One region of the Streptococcus sp. ALY_211 genome, then DNA from elsewhere that is predicted to be linked to it. Evidence: predicted binding sites of a transcription regulator. Region 1 holds the regulator's gene; the other holds the start of a gene.
What was found. The regulator CtsR, encoded in region 1, represses protease genes until heat stress. The targets are predictions, from matches to a motif close to TTGGTCAAAAAAGGTCAAANA.
Positions count from the first base shown of each region.

Region 2: the regulator CtsR is predicted to act here: its motif matches at 2,367-2,387, upstream of AC4HAJ_RS07970 (ATP-dependent Clp protease proteolytic subunit).

Region 1 covers NZ_JBZFUN010000002.1:115,246-119,646, forward strand. The annotation lists gene AC4HAJ_RS02510 (ATP-dependent Clp protease ATP-binding subunit) at 1-1,486, opposite strand, end outside; gene AC4HAJ_RS02515 (CtsR family transcriptional regulator) at 1,479-1,946, opposite strand; gene tsf (translation elongation factor Ts) at 2,087-3,127, opposite strand; gene rpsB (30S ribosomal protein S2) at 3,210-3,986, opposite strand; tRNA gene AC4HAJ_RS02530 (tRNA-Cys) at 4,242-4,312, shown strand.
Region 2 covers NZ_JBZFUN010000012.1:4,460-8,860, reverse strand. The annotation lists gene AC4HAJ_RS07985 (cystathionine gamma-synthase) at 1-278, shown strand, start outside; gene AC4HAJ_RS07980 (MalY/PatB family protein) at 271-1,431, shown strand; gene upp (uracil phosphoribosyltransferase) at 1,593-2,222, shown strand; gene AC4HAJ_RS07970 (ATP-dependent Clp protease proteolytic subunit) at 2,436-3,026, shown strand; gene AC4HAJ_RS07965 (YlbF/YmcA family competence regulator) at 3,119-3,568, shown strand; gene AC4HAJ_RS07960 (DUF2129 domain-containing protein) at 3,568-3,846, shown strand; gene AC4HAJ_RS07955 (ABC transporter substrate-binding protein) at 4,125-4,401, shown strand, end outside.

The DNA of each region.
Region 1 (4,401 bases):
CTGGGATGCCTGAGAGCTTGCTCAGAGTCTTCAAAATATCATCCTCTGTAATCGGTGTTGGTTTTTGCTTGACACTTTTAGTCTCACTTTTAATCAAAAGATTGGCAACGGCGTCAAAGTTCCTCTCCAAGAGTGCCTTATCTACGGGAGTCAAAAATTCTGGTGCAGATTTTTTAATAGTATTCTGAACACCAGCACTAGCTTCATCCAAGAGATCAATCGCAGAATCAGGGAGATTTTTACTAGTAAGATAGCGATGGGCTGCTTTTACTGCCGTCATCATCACATCATCTGAGATAGTGACATTGTGGTAATCTTCATAACTCTTTTTTAAGCCACGTAAGATAGCATAAGCGTCCTCTATCTTAGGCTCTTCGATTAAAATTTTTGCAAAACGACGAGATAGGGCAGCATCTTTCTCGAGATGCTTAGAATACTCTTCTTGAGTCGTTGCACCTACCATGTGTAAACTGCCACGTGATAGAGCAGGCTTGAGGATATTGGCGGCATCAAGCGTACTGTCGATTCCGCTACCGGAACCCATGATGGTGTGAATCTCATCCACAAACAAAATGATATGACCATCTTCTTCGACTTCCGAAATGATCTGATTCATTCGTTCTTCGAAGTCACCACGGAAGCGTGTCCCAGCAATGACTGACATCATGTCGAGTTCCAAAACTCGAAAATCTGCCAATTCATAAGGCACCTCTCCTTGGACAATACGCTGGGCTAGACCGTAAGCTAGCGCTGTTTTCCCTACACCAGCATCACCTACTAAGATAGGATTATTTTTTGTTTTACGGCTAAGAATTTGCAGCATACGGCTGATTTCTTCATCGCGTCCAATCACTTTTTCGAGCTTTCCTTGAGCTGATAAAGCGGTTAAATCACGAGTAAAATCAGCTAATTCACCGGGGTTGCTCTGTCCCCCCATCATATTATTAAAGTTGCTATTACCTGATTTTTTAGGCTTACTAATGTCAAAAATTGCTTTGACTTGGTCTTTATCAAAACCTGCATAGCGTTCTAGTACCTTGCGTAGATCAAGCAATCTTGGTCGATTCTTGCCATCTTCCTGAGCAAGAAAGCCTACTTGCTCTAAAATACGTAAGGCAAGATTATCCCGTGTCAAAAGTATGGCCATAAGAATGTGCTCAGTTCCTACTTCCTTCGAGGATACTGCTACGCTAATTTTCTCACCATAGTCAAGCACACGCTTGAGAGCAGGTGAAGCAGGCAAGATGTCTCTCACTCCACCAACAGGAGAAGGCTGGCGGCGCATGACCAAACTGGCAGCTTCTTCGTAGTCATCCAAGTCGATCTGGTTATCAAAATCTCCCAGAGTCAGGCGGGCCACCGTGTCGTCAACATCCACCAAAGCTAAGAGAACATGCCAAGTCTCTAAGAGCTTGCTCTGAAAACGAGCCGCCTGATACTGGGCTCTATTGAAAACCTTTTGCATTTTTAAAGAGTAATTAGTCATAAGGATTTCCTTTTCTATCTAATCGCTGAATAATTTTCTTTAACATACGTGCACGAATTTCAAGTGCATCATCACCGAGAACGTCATCTAGCGCAGAGGCCAAAATAATATTGCCCTCCCGTTCGCTAATAATTTTTTCGTCATAAAGCTGTTGAATAATATCATTAAAAACTTGGCTGCTGATTGACTGGCCAATAGAGGTAGCCAAAGAGCAGAGTAAATGATGCTGATCAGAAAACGCCACCTTAGCAATGCGGATATAGCCCCCGCCACCACGCTTACTCTCAACAATATAGCCCCTACTTTCAGTGAAGCGAGTCTTGATGACATAATTAATCTGGCTAGGAACCACATCAAAGGAACTAGCTAGGTGTGAACGTTTTAACTCCGCAATACCTGTCTGAGCTAATATCTTTTTAATATACTCTTCAATATTATCCGATGTATTTTTTGTAGGCATATGAGTTTCCCATCCTGTCTTTGACTATCTTTGACTATTATACCTTAATTGTCAGCGTTTGGGAAGTAAAGGGCACTATATGCAAAAAGAGATTGGACAAATGTCCAATCTCTTAAACTATCTAGATATGCTCAATTAAATTAATTATTGAGCGCAGCTGCCATAGTTGCGGCAACTTCGTTTTCAAAGTCGTTAGCTGCTTTTTCGATCCCTTCACCAACTTCGAAGCGTTCGAAGGCAACAACTTTAGCATTGACTGAGTCAAGATAAGCTTCAACAGTCTTGCTATCATCCATGATGTAGACTTGTGCAAGAAGAGTATACTCTTGGTCAACCTTAGTATTGTCTAACATAAAGCGATCCATCTTACCTGGAATGATTTTATCCCAAATTTTTTCTGGCTTGCCTTCAGCTTGCAACTCTGCCTTGATATCTTCTTGCGCTTGTTCCAAAACTTCTGGAGTCAACTGGCTCTTAGAACCGTATTTCAAGTGTGGAAGGGCTGGTTTATTCACCATAGCACGACTTTCGTTGTCTTGATCGATCTTATGGTTTAATTGAGCCAACTCATCCTTGATGAATTGCTCATCCAATTGTGTATATGACAAGACTTTTGGACTCATTGCAGCAGCATGCATAGAGATTTGCTTAGCCAAGGCCTCATCACCACCTTCGACAACACTGATAACACCGATACGGCCACCGTTGTGTTGGTAAGCACCGAAGGCTTGGTCATCAGTCTTTTCAAGAAGGGCAAAGCGACGGAATGAAATTTTTTCACCGATCGTTGCTGTCGCATTAACATACGCTTCCTCAAGAGTTTCACCTGAAGCAGTAGTCAATGCAAGCGCTTCTTCATTGTTAGCTGGCTTACCTTCAGCAATCACTTTAGCTGTCTCGTTTACCAGCTCAACAAATTGAGCATTTTTAGCAACAAAGTCAGTTTCTGCATTAACTTCAACGACTGCTGCAACATTGCCTGACACGTAAACACCTGTCAAACCTTCAGCAGCTACACGGTCAGCTTTTTTAGCAGCCTTAGCCATTCCTTTTTCGCGAAGTAATTCAACCGCTTTGTCAATATCACCATCAGTTTCTACCAATGCCTTCTTAGCGTCCATAACGCCGGCACCAGATTTTTCACGCAATTCTTTAACAAGCTTTGCAGTAATTTCTGCCATGATTAGTCCTCCAATTATAATAGTTTAAATAATAAAGGGCTAGGGCTGAGCCCTGCCCTTTAGCTGTTTCTTGGGTTAAGAATTAGTCGTTGTCGCCTTCAACAACTTCAACAATTTCTTCCATTGAGTCAGCATTTGCTGAAGCAGCAGTCATTTCTTCCTCAACGGAACTGTCTTCACCTTGGTTTCCTTCGATGATCGCATCTGCCATCTTAGATGTAATCAATTTGACAGCACGAATAGCGTCATCGTTAGCTGGGATGATCACATCAATATCATCTGGATCAGTGTTAGTATCAACCATAGCTACGACTGGGATACCAAGTTTTTTAGCTTCTTTAACAGCGATTTGTTCCTTGTGTGGATCAACAACAAACATTACATCTGGGATGCGAGGCATGTCTTCGATACCACCCAAGAATTTTTCAAGACGAGCACGTTGTTTATTAAGAAGGGCTACTTCTTTCTTAGGAAGGACTTCAAAAGTTCCTTCTTCTTCCATGCGCTTGATTTCTTTGAGGCGAGCAATACGTTTTTGGATTGTGTTCCAGTTTGTCAACGTTCCACCCAACCAACGGTGGTTGATGAAGTATTGACCTGCACGCGCTGCTTCTTCAGCGATCGCTTCAGCCGCTTGTTTCTTGGTACCAACAAATAAGATAACCGCATCATTTGCTGCAGCATCACGGACAAAGTTGTAGGCTTGATCCGCTAATTTTACAGTTTGCTGGAGGTCGATAACGTGGATACCGTTACGCTCTGTGAAGATGTATTTAGCCATCTTCGGATTCCAGCGACGAGTTTGGTGACCGAAGTGAACACCAGCCTCAAGAAGTTGTTTCATTGAAATTACTGCCATGAGTAGTTTCTCCTTTTTTGTTTTTTCCTCTTTCAGACCTTAGCTTGCAGGAGCAACCGTAGTGGCAACAGCTTCCACAATCAGTCTAAAATGAGTATTTATTGCCTGTTGGCAACCTCCTAATCTTACCAAAAAAAGACAAAAAAGACAAGCTGTTTCATCCTAAATGCTTTTGATTTAAGGAATCTGTTTCTACCAGTCTTTAAGTGATCTACTTGACGAAAGTATAGATTTTCGGTAGAATGTCATTGTTACGGCGGTATAGCCAAGTGGTAAGGCACGGCTCTGCAAAAGCTTGATCGTCGGTTCAAATCCGTCTACCGCCTTAAAGATGCTTCTCCTAACATCTCATACCCATTCAAAAAGCCTATAATATAGGCTTTTTTAGTTTTATCTAATGGTCTCAAATGGTACG
Region 2 (4,401 bases), on a different contig from region 1:
ATACTGGCAAAGGCGGGATGATTTCTTTCAAGGTCGTTGATCAAAGTAGGATTCCCACTCTTATCAATCGTTTAGAGGTCTTCACCTTTGCAGAAAGTCTAGGTGGTGTTGAGAGCTTAATTACCTATCCTGCAACTCAAACCCATGCGGATATCCCAGCGGAAGTCCGCCAGTCTTATGGGTTAACAGATGATCTATTACGACTATCCATCGGTATCGAAGATGTTGAAGATCTGATTGCAGATCTCAAGCAAGTACTAGGAGGATATGATGACTAAATATGATTTTACAACCCTTCCCAATCGCTTAAACAATCACTCGGTCAAATGGAAGGAGGTTGAAGCTGATAAAGACTTGCTACCTCTTTGGGTGGCTGATATGGATTTTGTAGCCTTTCCAGAGATGATAGCAGCTATACAAAACTACGCAGATTTTGGAGTCTATGGCTATCCCTACGTCTGGGACGAGGTGCTCGAAGCTATTGAGAATTGGGAAAAAAATGAACATGCCTATCATTTTGATCGCAGTGCCCTAGTTCTTGTTGAAGGAGTTGTCCCAGCTATTTCAATAGCTATACAGGCTTTTACCCAGGAAAATGATGCGGTTCTCATCAATACTCCTGTTTATCCTCCCTTTGCACGCTCTGTCAAGCTCAATAATCGTAAACTCATTGAAAACCCTTTGGTAGAGCGCAATAGCCACTTTGAAATTGATTTTACCCAGCTAGAAAAAGATATCCTAGAAAACGATGTTAAACTCTATGTTTTCTGCAACCCCCATAACCCGGGTGGCCGTGTTTGGTCGGCAGAAGAAATCGCCAAGATAGCTGAGATCTGCAAAAATCATGGCGTCTTGCTCATATCAGATGAAATTCACCAAGACTTAGCACTCTTTGGCGCCAAGCATCATAGCTTTAACACAGTGGGTGATTACGCTGATTTCACGGTCATCCTCTCTAGTGCAACAAAGACCTTCAATGTTGCAGGAACCAAGAACAGTTTTGCCATCATTGAAAATCCTGAGTTACGTGCCCAGTTTAAACAACGTCAACTCGCTAATAATCAGCACGAAGTACCAACGATCGGTCTGATTACGACACAGACAGCTCTGACTAAAGGAAAAGCATGGTTGGAGCAATTAAAGCAAGTCCTCGAGCAAAATATTACACTAGCTGTGGATTACTTACAGGACAATACTAAGATTAAAGTCATGAAACCAGAAGGAACCTATTTGATTTGGTTAGATTTCTCAGATTATGGCTTATCAGAGGAAGAACTACACCGCAAAATCAAGGAAGAAGCAAAGTTGATTTTGAATGTGGGGACCACATTTGGACCAGGAGGGGAGCAGCATGCCCGCCTAAATGTCGCAACACCAAGGGCAGTGGTTCAAGAAGCTGTAGAGCGCCTAGCAAAAGTCTTCCCTAAATGATTAAGGGGGAAGGCTATCCAACCACTGCATCAATTTTGTAAATCTTGAATTATGTTAATGAGTCTGGACTTTTGTCCCAGACTCATGATTTTTTCTGCACTACCTTAAAAATGACACAGGATTTGGTATAATAGAGAAAACATAGAAAGAAGAGACGAATTATGGGAAAATTTCAAATCATTGCGCACCCGCTTATCCAACACAAGTTATCAATTCTTCGCAGGGAGGATACTTCGACCAAGCATTTTCGTGAATTAGTAGATGAGATCGCTATGCTTATGGGCTATGAAGTCTCCCGAGATCTCCCCTTAGAGGATGTGGAGATCCAGACCCCCATTACCAAGACGACGCAAAAGCAACTAGCTGGTAAAAAGTTGGCCATCGTTCCTATTCTCCGTGCAGGTATCGGAATGGTCGATGGGTTAGTGAGTCTTGTTCCAGCTGCTAAAGTTGGACATATCGGGATGTACCGTGATGAGGAAACCCTGCAACCAGTTGAATATCTTGTGAAATTGCCAGAAGATATCGATCAACGTCAAATTTTCTTAGTTGATCCTATGCTAGCAACAGGTGGCTCAGCTATCTTGGCCGTTGATTCTCTGAAAAAGCGTGGTGCGACAAATATCAAGTTTGTCTGCTTGGTTGCAGCACCAGAAGGGGTAAAAGCGCTACAAGAAGCTCATCCAGATATTGATATATACACAGCAGCTCTAGATGAAAAATTGAATGAAAATGGCTATATTGTCCCAGGACTAGGAGATGCGGGGGATAGACTGTTTGGCACCAAATAACCCCAAGTAAAAGAGACTGAGAGTCTGGACTTTGGTTCCAGACTCTTTTCGTTCAAAGATTTTGATAGGACGAGTATAATCGGTACTTTTTCTTTCTTGCTTGATCTCATTTACATGTCTATTTTCTTAAGGAATAATAGTTTTTATTTGACCAAAATTGACCATTTAGGTATAATGTGACTAATCATTTAGACAAAAGGAGATTACATTACTATGATTCCTGTAGTTATTGAACAAACCAGCCGTGGTGAGCGCTCTTATGATATTTACTCACGCTTATTGAAGGATCGCATTATCATGGTGACCGGTGCAGTTGAAGATCAAATGGCAAACTCTATTATTGCCCAACTACTCTTCTTGGATGCTCAAGACAATACAAAAGACATTTACATGTATGTCAATACACCTGGTGGTTCTGTATCGGCTGGTCTTGCGATTGTTGATACGATGAATTTTATCAAATCAGATGTTCAAACTATCGTGATGGGGATGGCGGCATCAATGGGAACTGTCATTGCTTCGTCAGGGGCTAAGGGAAAACGTTTCATGCTTCCTAATGCAGAGTACATGATTCACCAACCAATGGGAGGTACTGGTGGAGGTACGCAACAATCTGATATGGCCATTGCCGCTGAGCATCTATTAAAAACACGTAATAATTTGGAACAAATTTTGGCGGATAACTCAGGTCAATCCTTGGAAAAAGTCCATGTTGATGCTGAGCGTGATAATTGGATGTCAGCTCAAGAAACTCTTGAATACGGTTTTATCGATGAAATCATGGAAAATAATGCCCTGAAATAAAAAGGCATTCCAAGATTGACAATATAAGCCTTCTTATAGCAAAATGACCTAAGACGATCAAGTAATAGGTCATTTTTTGTTATAATGGTAGCATGTTAAAAATCAATGAGGACTTATTTGCGATTGATGATCAGATTGATCAGCTAGTGGCTGCCCTTTTAGAAACCCCTCAATTTAGGCGATTTCAAGAGGCTAAGCGAGCTTTTGAAGCAGACAACATGCTGCAACAATCCTTAGAGGAATTCAAACAGTTAAAGAATAGCTATGAAGAGGTGGCTTCTTTTGCCCAGTATCGACCGGAGATTGGGCAGCTAAAGCGCCAAATGTTACAGAAAAAAAGAGCCTTGGATCTGGCGCCTCTGACGCAAGAATTGAGAAATAGTGAGCTGGACCTGCAGGAGCTACTAGCAGAGATTACCAAGGGGTTAACAAAGGCTGTCGCAAAAGATATTTTTGTCGATACAGGATTACCTTTAGCACCTAGAAAGCGACCGCATGGCTACAACCCAGACCAACATATAAGGGAGAAAGGAGGGAAATGATGTTCCAAAAACAAGAAAGACGAGGGATCTTTGTCTATCTTTACTATAATAGAGAAGCCAAGAAGCTCCAGCAATTTGGTGATATTATCTATCATTCTAAACGCTTTCGTTATGTGCATCTATACTGTGATGCCTCGGATCTGAAAGCTAGTATTGCCAAGCTAAAATCCCTCAAATATGTCAAGCGTGTTCGAGTGTCAAACTTAGACGGAATTGATCAAAATTTTGTGGGCAACTTATATCGAGCGGATCAGGAATTGCAGCAGCAAAACTCTTAGGGAACGCCTTTGGCTGCCTGCTCAGATCAGTGCCTCCCGCTTAATAATCTATCAGTAAATGACAAAATGTCTGAACCTAGGAAGATTAACCTAGGTTTTTTAATGCAAAATTCTATAGTTTAGCAAAAAGAGCAGACCTCTTGACAATTGTCTGATAATTCTGTATTCTATGAAAAGACTTTTAACATCAAGCTTAGGCTTTCTAAGCCCCTGTTTTTCACCCCTCTAGGCTATCTTAGCTGAGGAAAGTATATAGAAGTGATAAGGAGAATAATCTAATGTATAAAAAGATTATCGCTACAAGTGCCCTTCTTTTAGCGTCGATCATCTTGGTAGCCTGTGGGAAAACACCAGATGTCACAAGCAGTGCTGAAGGGACTAAGATTGGAGATGCCATTAAGATCGGTGTCGATATGGAGTTGACTGGTCCTGTGTCTGCCTACGGGGCAGCTGAATACAACGGTATCAAGCTAGCTGCTAGCGAGATCAATAAAGCTGGTGGTATTGAGGGTAAAAAGATTGAACTTGTCGCAAAGGACAATAAATCTGAAAATG